2 linked regions of the Flexistipes sp. genome follow. The protein of the gene in region 2 interacts with the protein of the main gene of each other region in a pairwise test. Links are inferred from orthologs where the notes say so. Each region holds a gene or a part of one and is shown on either strand. Other genes may lie near its edges.

Region 1 (8,044 bases), on a different replicon or contig from region 2:
ACCTGCTGCTAAAATTCCTGCCATAACGGGTTTTCCTCTGGAAGGGCCTTCTCCTTCATGTGCAATTATGCCGTCAAGCAAATTCAGCGATTTTCCCGCAAACTGTTTATAAAGCCCGTAAACTGCAGATCCCAAATCGGACCCGTCCGGGTATCGCCTGTGATAGCCCACTTTGGATGTTCCTGGAATGAGGCCGAAAAAGTTTTTTACACACATAGTCAGGCCTGTAAGAGAATGGGTTTTTAACTTGGCAAGGTTGATAATCAGATCCACCTCATCAGCTATTCCGGAGTAAACAAAACCATTTTTTTCCACCGGAGGAAAAGATTCCACTCTGTAAATGCCGATATTTTCCTCATCGCAAACCTGTCCGATACCGCTTATTTCAAGGATTTTTCCAAAGTTTTCAAAATTTGCACCGGGACTGTCTGCCAGCAGCAGTTTTGCATCTGTATGTTTTTTTAACGACTTGACTACAAACCTCAGAAATTCCGGATGTGTGGTCACACCTTTTTCAGGAGGAGCTGACTGCAGCAGATTGGGTTTAAGAAGTATTTTTTCGCAATCGTTGAATTTTTCTGAATTACGGCTGAAAAAATTATCGACAAAAAACTCTATATCTGAAGAATATTTATAAATTTTCTCTAAAAAAACTTCAGCCATTGCTCTCTTTTAGTCTGAAAAAATTTCTGTAATATACAAAGCCTGAATAGACCGAAATGATAACCGAAAGATAAATCAGAACTTTCCCTATAACAAAGACATTTATGCCATAAAGTTCATTTTTGTATATAAGCAGAGCAAGGGCAGTCATCTGAAAAGCTGTCTTTATTTTACCGAAAAACCCTGCAGGAATAATTATTCTTCTGCTGGATGCGAAATCCCGCAGAGCGCCTACAGCAAACTCCCTGCTAAGCAGAATAATAACAACAATTGAACTGAGCCTGTCCAGTTGAACAAGAGAAATCATAGCAGATGCCACCAAAATTTTATCGGCTATAGGGTCAAGAATTTTCCCGAAATCAGAAACAACCGAATATTTCCGGGCGATAAACCCGTCAACAAAATCCGTTACTGACGCGAAAATAAAAATAACTGCAGCCAATATATTTGTAATGTTCTTATCGAAGAAGATAAGAATGAGGAATACCGGCACCAGAATCACTCGCAGAATTGTCAGTTGATTGGGAAGTTTTTCCATATTTTCACCGAATATTATATTTTTCCATTTTATACCTGAATACTCTGCCCGAAAGCCCGAGTAGTTTAGCAGATTTACTCTGGTTGCCGCCTGTCTTTTCCAGTGCTGTCATTATATATTTTTTCTCAATATTTTCCACAATTTTTTCCAAATCCACAGGTTTTTCCAGATCCGGTGTTTGATTATCCCAAAAATTTTCATAATTACCAAAGAAATGGGCTGGAAAACTGGAAGGAAGAAGCCTGTTGGTCTTTTCCATAGCCACAGCCCTTTCTATCAGGTTTTCCAGTTCTCTTACATTACCTTTAAACGGATAGGTTTTAAAAGCCTCCATTACAGCAAAGGATATCTGAGAAATATTTTTATCCATCAAAACTGCATATTTTTTCAGGAAATGTTTCGCCAGCTCTTCCACATCCTCTTTTCTTTCCCTTAATGGAGGGATATTAATATTAACAACGTTTAACCTGTAGTAGAGATCACTCCTGAAATTGCCTTTTTTCGTTTCCTCTTCCAGGTTTTTATTTGTAGCGGCAATTATCCTGAAATCCGTTTTAATTTCAGTGCCTGCACCCAGAGGCTGAACCATTTTATCCTGTATTACCCTGAGAAGTTTGGACTGCAGAAAAAGCGGCATTTCACCTATTTCATCAAGAAATATGGAGCCGCCGTTCGCCAGTTCAAATATCCCTTTCTTATCATATGATGCACCGGTAAAAGCACCTCTTTTGTATCCGAAAAGTTCCGATTCTAGCAAATCATAGGGTATGGCGCTGCAATTTATCGTCTTAAAGGGTTTCAAGGCCCTGTGGCTCAACCTGTGTACAGCCCTTGCGACGAGTTCTTTACCTGTACCGGATTCACCGGTAATTAAAATGGTTGAATCCGTTTTTGCAATATCCATAATATATTTTTTAACATTTTTAATGGCATTGCTTTTACCCTTAATTTCATCAAGCTCAGTGTAAAACTCAGAATCTTCATTTTTCCTGGAGGTTATAACCTCCCTGACCATGGTGGCAAGATGATCCATGTCAAAAGGCTTGGTTATATAATCCACAACTCCCAGCTTCACAGACTCCAAAGCTGTTGCACTGCTGGCATAGGCTGTCATAAGAATAAAAGGGATATTATATGAATTTTCACGGCACCATTTTACGACATCCAACCCATCCTCTTTACCCAGGACTAAATCGCAGATAATAATGTCGATCTTTTTTTCTGAAATGATACGCTGTGATCCGGCAATATCAGCAGCCATAAAAACATTGTAGCCTTCATTGGAAAAAAGAATTTCCAGAAGCTCCCTGAAAGATCTTTCGTCATCAATTATCAGCACATTGTATTGGTTACCCATAGAAATTATTCAAAATTTATTTCTACTATTTCATATTCAATTTCCCCGCCGGGGGCGTTTACTACTGTCTCATCACCGACTTTTTTCCCTACCAACGCCCTTGCAAGGGGGGAAAGGACTGAAATATCACCCTTGGAAATATCGGATTCATCAGGGCCGACAATCCGGTATTCTTTTATTTCATCGGTTTCGACATTTTCAATTTTAACCGTTGCACCGAATACTACCTTATCACCTTTAAGGTTTTTCGTATCAATGACCTCAAACTTAGACATTTTCGATTCAAGTTCAGCAATTTTAGCTTCCAGCATACCCTGGCGGTCTTTTGCCGCATCATATTCCGCATTTTCACTAAGATCGCCGTGGGCTCTCGCTTCTTTTATAGCCTCAACAACATCTTTACGCTCTTTCGTCTTAAGTCTTTCAAGTTCTTCCTTTATTTTTTGAAAACCTTCTTTTGTAATAGGAATTCTATCCATTGGTATCCTCCAAATGTTTTTTACCTGTGACAAAGGCGTTAATATATCCACCTTTCATGCGAATTTCAACCTCATCATCAAGTTTTATCGAGTTTAAAGACTCAACAACAAATCCCTCTTTATACACCAGAGCATAACCCCTGGAAATAACGTTTTCCGGATTCATTGTTTTCAGTCTTCCGAAAACACCTTTTAAGCGTTCATTATCATAGTTTAACCTATTTGTTACACTTCTCAACAGATAATTTTTAAATCTTTCAACTTCACTTCTCTTTTCCCTCACAACATTTGCAGGTTTTTTTGATGCAAGAAAAACATCGCAGAGTTTTAAACGGCTGTATCCATCCTGCACCTTATTTCTGAGATTGTTTATCATTAATTGTCTGCTTCTTTCCAGTTCACTTCGATATAGACTAATCCTGTTATACGGAGAGTTTTTATTCAAAACAGCCATATAGTTGTCTAATTTCTGACTGCGGGAGATAATGACCTGCTCCATATATCTTGAAAGACGTTTATAAAATTCCGTTAAATTCTTATTATAATAGATATACCCCTCGGATAAATAGGAAGCTGCTGCAGTCGGTGTTGCAACCCTTAAATCAGCGGTAAAATCACAAATGGTAAAATCACGTTGATGACCTATAGCTGAGATCGTTGGAACCTCAATTTTTCTCAACGCTCTGGCGACATTCTCTTCATTAAAAACAGCCAAATCTTCCAATGACCCGCCTCCTCTCATCAAAACCAGAGCATCATACTCATCGCCCCGGCTGCCGGCTTTGAGGATATTTTTTTCAATCTCACCTGCAGCTGAAGCGCCCTGCACAGTAGTCGGCCAAACATCTATTTCAAAAGCAGCGTTATTACGTTTTGTCGTTATGATGAAATCTCTGATAGCTGCTCCGGAGGGAGATGTAACAACAGCTATTTTCTTTACAAAAGTAGGAACAGGTTTTTTCAAATCTTCATGGAAAAGACCTTCCTGCTCAAGTTTTTTCTTGGTTTCCTCAAATTTTTTATAAAACTCCCCTTCGGAGCTGTATTCAATCTTTTTGGCAACAATCTGATAATTCCCGCCTGCTTCAAAAACACTTAAATCACCATAAACAGAAACCTTATCGCCGTTTTTTATCGAATAATCCCTGTTCAGCAAATTGTAACGTTTGAAGAATACACATTTGATCTGTGAGCTTTCGTCCTTAAGAATAAAATACTGATGCCCTGCAGGTGAAATGCTGAAATTGGATACTTCACCTGTAACGATTACAGGGGAGCTAAATGTCTGTTGGATGAGATTTTTAATTGCTTTTGTTATCTCTGTTACTGTGTAAGTCTTCATTCTTATCCTTCAGAATATACAAATCTTCTCCGGGTTTTTTCATATTAAGTTCCCGTCTGATCAATGCTTCCAAATACTCTTCGTCCTGCCTGATAAGCATAAGCTCACGTTCCAGTGACTTTATACTTTCAGTCAGATTATCAACCTTCTGCTGGTACCTGTTTCTAATTTCGAGCAAATTGTGATATTCGATTATCCCTCTGTTACCAAAGAAAAGATATAACAGCAGGGCAGCCACAAGGCCGAAATATAATATATTATGTTTCATTTTTTAGCTCCGGATTTTGTCATGAACAGCCTGAGAGCCTGATTTTTAAGTGCAGAAGGAACTTCGCGCGATTTGGATATTTGCTCAATGTCTTTTACATAAAGATGATTTATCAGTCTCATACTAATCTCAAGGGGCGTTTTGGGATGCATTACCATCCCCTTTTTTATATCATATTCCTGCATAAAATTTCTATTTCTTGAAATTTCCCTAATCAGATGCTCCGGCGTAGACTTACTCTTTACAAGTGATTCAATTTCATCTTCAGTAATTCTTGGGTTTTTTAGCACAGTTAAAGAAATTTGCTTATTGGAATCCTTAAGCAATAGTCCCCGTGCTGATTTATTACCTTTTAGTGCAAGCTTTATTTTTTCAACAGGCTTCATATTTAATATTTTCTGATATAGATTTTCTTCTATTTCTTTATTTTCACCTTCAACTCTTTTTTCCACTTCTTTTTTCAGTGTTTCAGGAACTTTCTTCTTTTCCTCTTCCGTCTCATCCATTTCCTCTGTTTCAACAGCACTTTTCAAAGCTTCATTGAGGCTCAACTCATATTTAATCTGCTTAAGATAAACAAGTGAATCATCCGGTGTATAAGGATTCATCAAAAGTTCATTAATAATATCCCGGTTATTTTCAAGTATAATTTTCAGATTGGCAATACGAAAAAGCACATCTGAATTTGTGGATTTAGCCAGTTGTTTCACAAGAACTTCATTAATTTTACCCTGGGAAATCAGCACGGAAACAAATGCATCATTATTTTTCATCAATCTGGTTAAATATTGTATATATTTACCTTCAAAATAAGGGCTCGTTATAATATCTTTTAAAATATCACCCTTAAGCCTGTTTAAAAAATCGTAAAGCTCTTTCAGCTGGTTTCGGTAATTCCTTAAAACAAGGAAAACCACAACAGGATAATAATCATAGTGAATGGGAATATCGCCGGTCAAAATTGATCTCACCTGATTTTCAGTGGACTTGCCTGAGTACATTTCTGCGGTAATATTATCCAAAATATGAAACTTCTTAAAAATATGAATATGGGCGGAAAGGTCAGTTTTAAGGGTGAGCATACTTTTTAAAAGATGCATTTCATCGTCATTCAGATTTTTCTTGTTTTTCAGCTGATTTAACAGCTCCGTATATTCAACAGCCACAAATCATACCACCTGATATATTCATAAACTCACACCTTTGAATAATTCCATGACTCAAAGATCTCATAACTGATTTTAACACGCATCAAAACCTGATTCATATTCTTATCTTTTCCGCTCAACGTAAAACACACTTATCTTTCATTAGGTTAGATTATGAATAATTTATTCCTTTTGATAAGCAATATCAATGAAAGAGATTATAACAGATTAAGACGCATATTATCAAAAAATTTTAACACAAAATCAAGTTTATAGTCAAAAAAAGTCCACGGTAAACTTCGGTATTTCCCTTTTTTTCTGAAAAGCTGCAAGTCAGCATAAATATTAGAGCCTATGTATATACGGTGTGAAAAATTTTTTGTGCTGGCAGCCACAATTTTTTCCAGGGCAACATAACCGGGATCTACATTCAGTAACCTTTTGCCGTCAACCATAAAAGATCTTTCCAAATCCACTGATGAAATTTTCAGATTCTTTATTTCATCGGGATAAATAAAGAAATCATATCCTGCAAAATATTTTTTAAGATTTTCACCCATTTCAGGGGTGTAATAGGATGTGTGGTCAAAGGAAAATGTATCACTTTTACAAACCGGATTTCCAAAAAGGGTATCTAAGTGTTTATCAGGCTCTTTGATATAATCTTCATTATAAAGTACTGCATTAAAAACGACAACTTTCAGAGGTTTGCGCACCCCCCCTCCATATACCATTATCCGCCTGCAAAGTTACTCAATTTCAATATCTTCAATCTCAACTGAAGGGGTTATCGTTGATATTGCGTGCTTATAAATCATCTTTTGTGAATCATCTTTTATTATTATCACAAAATTATCAAAGCCTTTTACCACGCCCTCAAGCTTAACACCATTAATCAAATAAACGGTCACGGTAATTCTTTTTTTCCTAACATAATTAAGAAATACGTCCTGAATATTCACTTTTTTACCCATCAGATCCCCTCACAACATTTTATATCCTTAAAAATAAAGGATTGTTTATCTCTCATTGCTTTAATATTTAAACATTTCCGGATATTTTTTCAATAAAAAAACATCGCCTGGCTATTAATAATCATAAACTATTAATAAATAACCTTCAATACTTTTTTCTTCACAACCCTGTAAAATTTTCACATTTATAAAAATTTTATAACTGTTTAAAACTGTTGATAATTTTCCGCAATATAATCTTCCAGCTCTTTCATCGCCAATCTGTCCAATACGTCGATATATTTCAGATCCCTCATATGCCTGAACCATGTCAGCTGTCTTTTCGCAAAATTTCTCGTCCGTTTCTTTATTGTTTTTAACAACTCATCAAAAGATATTTCTCCATCGAGATATCTGACTGTTTCTCTGTATCCTATTGCACAGAACGACTGCATATCGGTCGAATAGCCCAAGTCAAGCAGTTTTTGCACCTCTTCAACCCAGCCTCTTTCAAACATTTTATCAACGCGGTTATTAATACGCTCATAAAGTACGCTTCTTTCAGTTGTAAAAACTAAAACGTCGTATTCGAACTTCGGCGGCTGATGAAAAAGTTCGTGGGAGCGTGTAAAATTCAAACCGCTGAGATCGTAAACTTCCAGAGCCCGGATAATTTTGTTCTTATCATTGGCGGAAATTCTGGCTGCATAATCCGGATCAATCATTTCAAGTCTTTTGTACAAACTACTTATTCCGCTTTTTTTAATCTCTGTTTGATAATCTTCTCTAAGCTTGGTATTTTTTCCGGGACCGTTAAAAATACCGTTAATCAGCGTTTCCACATACAAACCGGTTCCTCCGATTATAACAGGGATCTTCCCTCTGTTAATAATCTCAGCAATAAGCTGTTGGGCTTTCTGAAAGAAAATTCCGGCGGAATAATGCTCATCGGGATACAAAATGTCAATGAGATGGTGCTTCACTTCGGACAGCTCTTTTTTGGCAGGTTTTGCCGTACCTATATCCATATATTTATACACCTGGAAGGCATCCGCATTAATTACCTCAACAGGAATCCTCTCTCCCAGCTTGCTTACAAAGGCTGTTTTTCCGGTGGCTGTTACACCTGTGATTATAGGGATTCTTTTCATCGGTGAAAGTTTTTGAACAATTCCTCTTTATTCTGTTTTACGATAATGGGCCTGCCATGAGGACATGTGAATGGATTTTTTGTCTTTAGCAGCTCATTAACAAGATGACTCATTTCATACCTGCTCAATTTCTCCCCGGCCTTTA
Region 2 (8,104 bases):
TATGGCATGTACCAAGTCTTTCTTTTGCGGTTTATCCACAGCACATTGTACTGTCATCGTCGTACCGCAGGAGCAGTTTCTAAACGCAATTACATCGTGCAAATCCTGTGAGTCAATAAGCTGCAGACTGTGATCCTTTGAGTGTACAGGTATGATTGTGTGAGTTAGGAAATCCTGAAATGTATCAAAATACCTGCCGCAGCAGCTGCACTTTTTGGGAAACTGTTTTTCACAGGCATCAAGCATAATTTCAACAAATTCTTCAATTTTTTTTCTCTTTTTGTTTTCTTCCATATGCATCATCACCATGTTCAATATATTTAACGTAATTTAATGAGTAAAATATAAAAATGCAACAATTTCCTTTCGTTGCAAAAATAATTTTACAATCAATTTTTTCAAGTTCTTACTCCCACATTTACTTCCACTTTGCACTTGTTACTCGGCCCTTGAGACTTAATATATAGCAAATCTTTCACCAATAAACTACTCAACTAATAACCAATATACAAATTACGACTTCTCCATCTCACCAACAAATTGTCATAGCTATTAAAAAAATGAGAAGGGGCAAAAATTACATATCACTTGACTTAAATCCTATTAATTGCAATAACTCATTCTTAAAAATATTTAACGGTTTATCTATAATGAAAAAAGTTTTTTTATACACATTGCCCGTACTAATGGGGTATATCCCGTTAGGCATAGCATTCGGCATTCTTTCTGTTGAGAGCGGAATTTCTTTTGCAGCCACAGTAATAATGAGCATTGTGGTATTTGCCGGAGCAGGGCAGTTTTTGGCGGTTTCCCTTCTCAGTGCCCATGCCGGGTATTTTGAAATAGCGCTCGGTACTTTTCTGCTGAATTTAAGACACTTCTTTTACGGAATCACAATAATGGACGAGCTGAAAGATTTTGGCATGAAGAAGTTTTACATCATTTTCGGGCTCACAGATGAAACATTTGCACTTTTAAAAGCGTGGAAAAGAGAGGAAGACAAGGAAAAAACCTTTTTCCGGATTGCCCTTTTCGATCACCTATACTGGGTTACCGGAACAATTATAGGTGCAGCCGCTGCTTCTACAATTTCTTTTAACTCCAGTGGTATCGAGTTTTCACTGACTGTACTGTTTGTGGTGCTTACAATTGATCTTCTCAGACAGCAGAAAAATTTCAAAACTTTCTTCACAGCATGTATAATAGGTATTTTGTCATTAATGTTTATCTCTGCAGATAAAATGCTGATTACCTCCCTTACATTAGGGGTCATTGTGATGTTCATTATGAGAGGTTTTGTGGATGAGTAGCGGTTATTTATATTTCTCCATTCTTTTATGTGCTTTATTTACCTTTCTTACCCGTATTCTGGCATTCATCGTTTTCTCTAAAGTAAAACCAAATCCCACCATGGATTATTTAAAAAGGAACCTTCCCGTAATGATAATGACCATCCTAATCTTTTATGCACTCTCGGGAACAAACTGGGACCATACCAAAGGGATACCGGAAATATCGGCAATAGCACTGTCTGCAGTGTTACATCTGAAAATGAAAAATGCCCTGATAAGCATCTTTTTATCAACAGCCTTTTATATGATATTTTTACAGTCGATTTTTTAGACTGAAACTCTGAACAATATTTTACCCATTTAAAATATCCAACTTTTTAGCAACACAGCCATTTTTAACAACTACACTTTCATATCCCGGAATCATAATATTGAATGATAAATCCCGTGACCGCTCCGTGCAAATAACATCCACAGAAACTCCTTCATCATCTTTCACAACGGCAACCTCCACTTTGCCGCCGGGAACAGGCGTAGGTCCGAAAGATATTGTTTTACCCGTTTCTATCCATTGGGCAAAAATACCCGAACCAACAATTATTTCGTCTTTTTCTTCTCTGACAAAAATGTTTTTAATCATCATAATCCATTCTGCAGATGCCCATCCGTGTTGCCCGTCTCCCATGCAGCCGCCTTTTGTTTGTGGATGTATAGCTTCCGGCCACTGTCCGGTGGGTGAAGCAAGCCCGGCCACATTATATACCAGATCTTCATACTCTTTATCTCCGGCTCTGAGCAGAGATTGTGCAATTGCCAGTGTCAGATATATGTTTACCCCTGAATGAATCATATTTTGGAAGAATGCCCCTTCATAAAAAGAGGTCTCTTCAAGGAGCTCTATGGTTTTCATTATTTTGGAATCCGCGGGCGGGGTTATCTGCAGCGGATAATCGGCCACCAGCGAACCCACAGCTCCGGAATCAATTCTCCTGTAAGGGGAAGCCGGAACACCACCCTGTGATTTAGCTGAAGGAATTGAGTTTATTGTATCGAATATGGTTTTTTCATATTCATCAGCTACTTCTTTGAATTTATTTTTGATATCTGCAAACTCCTCGTCCTCGCCAATAATCTCATCAACAGCTCTCAAACCGGCCAGTGCCCAAAAATTATCCCAATAATAATAATCATTCGGGCCTAAATGCTCTGCACTGAATCCAGCCGGCAGAAGACTGTTATGCATTTTACCGTCTGCATTTTTAATCCTTTTATTGCATAACCATTCTGCACCTTTTGCCATAGAACGGACAAAATCTTTTTTATACTTAACATTTCTGATTTGCTTTATTCTGTTTGCTATCCATAAAACCTGACCATTTGAGTCCCATTCGCCTTCCTGAGACCTGAAATAGCCGGAGTGTTTCTGTTTCTCCGGAAATTTTAGAAGCATATTATATGCTCTGTCTGTTAGACCGGCAGCAAGCAGTGCATTCATCATCAGGCAGGCATCTCTAAACCAGAATCTTTTATAGGTGTAAGGTCCCGGGTAAGCTTCGCCAGACGTTAAAAGTAAAAGAGTCCTTACAGAAGCGTCATAAAGAAATTGAATCTTTTCATCCGGAATATTGAGTTTTGCTGTTTCACTTATTAAACTGTTCCATTCACCGGCAACATTGACAGATGGGTAAATTTCTTTTTTCCTGCTTTTACATTTAAGGGGCAAACTGACTGAAAGTTCCGATTCATTTTCATCCAAAGTAAATACAGCTGCAGCAGTTGCCATCCCAATATTACAAATGACAGAATTACCGCTCTCTTCACCATTGATTTTATAGTAAACATCCCCGTCGTGATAATCAGAAAAAAATATTTTATCAGGAATTTTGTCAAAATACACTTTAGATGATTCATTAACAAGAAAGTTATTACCGGCTCTCTCATATTCAATCTTTTCCACAAACTGCACACCTTCCGCATTATACGGTCTTATAGAACAGATGATTTTATCACCCTTTTCACCGGAAACTTTGACATCGCTGAAAATAGTGTATTTGCCGTTTTTACCTTCAACGAATATATCAGAGGAGATTTTTCTTTGGCCTTCCTTCGTTTCTGTTTTCACCCTGATATTATCTTCATATTCCAGTGTTTGATGTACATTGTCCATCTGTGCGGGTATCAGCATATTGCCGTCATTTTTTAACAGCCAGAAATCGATTGACCATCCGTCATAATAAGGTGTTAAAAGTCCCCGTGGATCAACAATAGGATAATGCGGTTCATTAGGAGAGCCCACAGCAGTCCAGTTGCGATGAGTTAAATTGATATGGCTGAAAGAAAACCCCCTTGGTATGAATGACTCGTCTTCCGGTCTGAACTGCTTGTTTATCCAGTATGGCCAGACCCAATCCAAATTGTATTGTATAGCCCTTGTATTAACCAACCCTCTTGCATGAAAAAGAACGCCTGCTCTTATAAGCTCAATAGGTTCCTGAACCTCCGAAGGATGCCCGAATCTTCTTAATTTCGCCATTAAGGTGAGTGGATCCATAAAACCGTGGGATTTGGCTGCTCTTTTTATTATAAATCTCCACGGAAGCCACCTCATTATCATGCAACACCACCTTTCAGCATTTAATTTTCTTTCTTTGTTATAAGCTTATAATATCTTTCTTTCAGCTTCCTCATAACAAAATAAAAAATGGGAAACAATATAAAAAGTGCAAAAAGCATCCGGTAATCAAGGCTTGAGGCAGCCTCACCTAAAATAACAAACGGTGCCCCTAAAACTGATTGAATTATCCAGCCTATAATAAAATAATATCTGAATGGAATACCTGAAGCGGGAAGCAGATAGTTTTTCACTGCATAAGGCACCACCGGAAGAATCATAAATATAAAAGTGTATTCAAGGTGCTTCTCAGAGGATATATCAAAGATTCTGAATCTGCTTGCCAATGGTGAATGTTTTATTTTTTCCCGGAAAAACCTGTTAACAATCCAAAAAGAAAATGCAAGGTGAAGGGGAATTACAGCTACCAAAATCACGAGTCCGATAATATAATCAAATTCAATCCCAATAGCCACAAGAAGTGCTGAAAAAGGAAATCCAAGAAGAGGCAGAGCAAAAACAGAAACAATGACCAGAAGGTGTTTATATAAATCATGTTTAAAAATATTTAGTTCTATTAAGCCGCTTTTTGACAGAATGACTATTACTAATATAAAACAGATAAGTAGCAGGGCAAAATAGCGGTAAAACTTAAACTTATTGGGCACAGAATCCTCACTGCCAAAAAGATATTGTTTCAGATTATTTTATTAGAATAAGAGGCAAGAGTAAACAAATGTGACTAAATTTTTCCGTTTAAAATAAAAAATCCCACTGAAAAATATACCAAAATTTCCGCCCGCCCACTTAAGGCGTTAAGTGAGCGGGCGTAATGACGGAACTAAGTGCGAAACTTGTAATATTATTTATTCATGGAATCGAGAAATTCTTTGTTTGTCTTGGTGCCTTTAATCTTATCAAGCAGAAATTCCATTGCATCCACAGCATTCATATTGCTTAAGAACCTCCGGAGTATCCAGACCTTGTTTATCTCATCTTTTCCGAGAAGGAGCTCTTCACGCCTTGTACCGGATCTGTTAATATCGAGTGCTGGGAAAATACGTTTTTCAACTAGCCTTCTATCCAGATGAACTTCCATATTACCCGTACCTTTAAATTCTTCAAAGATAACTTCATCCATACGGGAGCCTGTATCCACAAGAGCTGTAGCAATGACCGTCAGGCTGCCGCCTTCTTCGATATTCCTGGCAGCACCAAAAAACCTTTTGGGTTTATGCAGTGCATTGGCATCCACACCACCCGACAAAACTTTACCACTGGGCGGCTCAATAGAGTTATAAGCTCTGGCAAGTCTTGTAATACTGTCCAGAAGGATACAAACGTCTCTGCCCTGCTCAACCAGTCTTTTGGCTTTATTCATAACCATCTCAGAAACCTGAACATGTCTGTAGCCGGGCTCGTCAAATGTGGAACTGATAACCTCGGCATCAACCGAACGCTGCATATCTGTTACCTCTTCAGGTCTTTCATCAATAAGCAGAATAATCATATAAACTTCAGGATGATTCGCCGTAATACTGTTGGCAATAGATTTTAAAAGCATTGTTTTCCCGGTTTTGGGCGGAGCCACCAGTAGGCCTCTCTGTCCTTTTCCCACAGGTGAAAGCATATTCATAATTCTCGTATCATAGGAAGTCGGATAAGCTTCAAGATTGAGTCTCTCTTCCGGGAAAAGAGGGGTGAGATTTTCAAAAAGGTTTCTCTGTCGTCTCGGTTTTCCATCGTTAACCGTTGTAATTTTAAGCAGCGCAAAATATTTTTCATTATCTTTTGGCGGCCTGATTTCTCCGGCTATAGTATCCCCGTTGCGAAGTCCAAAACGCCTGATTTGTGCAGGAGAGACATAAAGGTCATCCGGCCCGGGGAGATAGTTGTAATCCGTGGAGCGTAAAAAGCCGAAACCGTCCGGTAAAATCTCAAGGACACCGCGGCCGTATATCTGGCCGTTCTTTTCACTTATGGACTTTAGAATCTCAAATATAAGTTCCTGTTTCAAAAGGTTAGGAGCATCTACAATCTCTTGTTCTTCAGCAATATTAACAAGCTCTTCTATAGACTTTTTCTTAAGTTCGGATAAATTCACACAAACACCTCTGCAATTTTTTATCTATTATTTTAGATGTTTACCTTGCCATCTCAGTGGCGGTAAACACTGTTGGTACACAAAAACAAAATTTTCCTGAAACAATTTCATAAGATTATTTATTTTATCATCCAGGTTTACAAATCAGCAGAAAAACAAAACAAGTTAGATACACCTTAAATTAACTTTTATTGATTTTTGAGTTTTATTTAAGCATCGAAACGGCTGTTTCAGCGGCTCACAAGCTGAATATAGATGTATAAATAACTGCAAGTTAAACCGTTGTCAAGCTTTTTGTAAAGAATTCAGCCGCAAAAAAACAAGTCACAGTTGTATTTCTCTGCCGTAAATTTTCATAAGTACTTCCCTTGCCGTCTCTTCTACAGACTTATTTGTCGTATCAACTATATGCCATTGTCTGTGCTTATCTTTCAATGCATACATAAACTCCACTTCTTCCAGGATATTGTTAATATTTGTATATTTGCTCATAGTTCTGTAATGTTTCAAACGCTCAATACGAATTTTCTGCAGTATATCAGGCTCCATCATGAGACAGACAATTTTATTCTGATCAGCCTTATACACTTCTTCCGGAATCCCCACTTCAGGGATAACTGGTATATTCACAACCTTGTAACCCTGCTGAGCAAGAAAAAATGAAGTCGGCGTCTTTGATGTTCTTGAAAGACCTAAAATTATTATATCCGCTTCTTCAAGATTTTTAAGATTTTTACCGTCATCATGATTGATTGAAAACTCTATGGCCTCTATCCGTTTAAAATATTTACTGTCCACCTTTCTCAGCAGATTAGGATTTTCAATCGGTTCACTGTCCAAAAAAGCACTCAGTTTTTCCACCGGCGGTCCCAAAATATCATGGTGAATTATTTCCCTTTTATGGCATACCTCGTGAACCAGCCTTCTCAACGATTTCTTGGCAATGGTAAAAGCTACAAAGGCCTTGTTGCGTCCAGCTTTTTCCAGAATATTCACAATCTTGTCCTCATTATCAACCTTTGAATACACCGAAAGCTTAATCTCCGGATCCTCAAACTGAATCAGGCACGCTTTTACAATATTTATGGCACTTTGACCGGTTCCGTCTGATAATATATACACTGTTTTTTCAGCCATTATTTACCCAGCATGCTCATGAATTCTTTTTCACCTATAATATTGATATCCAATTCCTTGGCTTTATCAAGCTTAGAACCGGGAGACTCACCGCAAATTAGATAATCAAGATTACTGCTGACACCGGAAAGAACCTTTCCTCCGTTTTTTTTAATTAACTCTTCAAACTGTTTTCTCGGTCTGCTCAAACTACCGGTTATCAGGAACGTCTTCCCTTTTAAAACATCACTTTCCCTTACTCTTCTGTAAGTGAAATTAAGGCCGGCTTTTCTAAGTTTTTCTATAAGATATGTAATCTTTTCATTCCGCAGTGCTCTGAACAACCCGTCGGCAATTACAGGGCCAATATCTTCGATTTCTTCAAAATCTTTCCTCTCAGCTTTCATCATTGTGTCCATATCCCCGAATTTTTCAGATAGTATCTCAGCTGTCCTGACACCCACATTAGGCAGGCCGATTCCGAAAAGCACTTTTGAAAAAGGTTTGGATTTACTTTTGGCTATGGCTTTAATCAAATTTTCGGCAGATTTCGCACCAAAGCCTTCCAACCCCTGGAAATCCTCACTCTTTAAATCATAAATATCTGCAATTGAGTCCAACAACCCCAAATCAACAAAGCGGTCCACAATTTTTTCCCCCAAGCCTTTTATATCCATAGCGTTTCTCCCGGCAAAATGTACTATGGAAGCTTTCAAACGGGCAGGACAATCCGGGTTTGCACACTTGTAATATACATCATCCTCGTCTTTTAAAACAGCACTTCCGCATACCGGGCAGGTATCGGGAAATTTTATATCTTTTTCATCCCCTTTTCTTTCATCTTTTATAACACTCGTTACCTTCGGAATAACATCTCCGCTTTTCTCTATAAAAACATTGTCTCCTATCTTTATACCAAGCCTTTTTATTTCATCCTCATTGTGGAGTGTTGCCCTGCTTACTGTAGAGCCTGCAACCTTA

Evidence for each region.
Region 1: the proteins of rho (region 2) and hfq interact in binary tests that used the Escherichia coli proteins (3 or more experiments, as listed by UniProt). The link is inferred for Flexistipes sp. from one-to-one orthologs.

What each region holds. Positions count from the first base shown.
Region 1 is NZ_JAXKVW010000010.1:49,362-57,405, forward strand. What follows is about bases 5,158-8,044. They hold hfq (RNA chaperone Hfq), read right to left. Parts: upstream 6,770-8,044; coding sequence 6,545-6,769; downstream 5,158-6,544. Other genes in these bases: UMU13_RS08005 (hypothetical protein), read right to left, coding at 5,158-5,813; UMU13_RS08010 (DUF4416 family protein), read right to left, coding at 6,014-6,511; miaA (tRNA (adenosine(37)-N6)-dimethylallyltransferase MiaA), read right to left, coding at 6,976-7,899; mutL (DNA mismatch repair endonuclease MutL), read right to left, coding at 7,896-8,044. In the rest of the region: UMU13_RS07975 (DUF362 domain-containing protein), read right to left, coding at 1-663; pgsA (CDP-diacylglycerol--glycerol-3-phosphate 3-phosphatidyltransferase), read right to left, coding at 656-1,201; UMU13_RS07985 (sigma-54-dependent transcriptional regulator), read right to left, coding at 1,206-2,558; transcription elongation factor GreA, read right to left, coding at 2,564-3,037; xseA (exodeoxyribonuclease VII large subunit), read right to left, coding at 3,030-4,379; UMU13_RS08000 (FtsB family cell division protein), read right to left, coding at 4,339-4,647; more of UMU13_RS08005, read right to left, coding at 4,644-5,157. UniProt on the Escherichia coli protein: RNA chaperone that binds small regulatory RNA (sRNAs) and mRNAs to facilitate mRNA translational regulation in response to envelope stress, environmental stress and changes in metabolite concentrations.
Region 2 is NZ_JAXKVW010000003.1:74,222-82,325, reverse strand. Bases 3,887-6,833 are described here. They hold rho (transcription termination factor Rho), read right to left. Parts: upstream 6,008-6,833; coding sequence 4,766-6,007; downstream 3,887-4,765. Other genes in these bases: UMU13_RS03370 (pyruvate, water dikinase regulatory protein), read right to left, coding at 6,332-6,833; UMU13_RS03380 (TVP38/TMEM64 family protein), read right to left, coding at 3,927-4,571; UMU13_RS03385 (hypothetical protein), read right to left, coding at 3,887-3,906. In the rest of the region: UMU13_RS03400 (hypothetical protein), read right to left, coding at 1-294; UMU13_RS03395 (AzlC family ABC transporter permease), read left to right, coding at 651-1,310; UMU13_RS03390 (branched-chain amino acid transporter permease), read left to right, coding at 1,303-1,623; more of UMU13_RS03385, read right to left, coding at 1,645-3,886; more of UMU13_RS03370, read right to left, coding at 6,834-7,144; NAD-dependent DNA ligase LigA, read right to left, coding at 7,144-8,104. UniProt on the Escherichia coli protein: Facilitates transcription termination by a mechanism that involves Rho binding to the nascent RNA, activation of Rho's RNA-dependent ATPase activity, and release of the mRNA from the DNA template.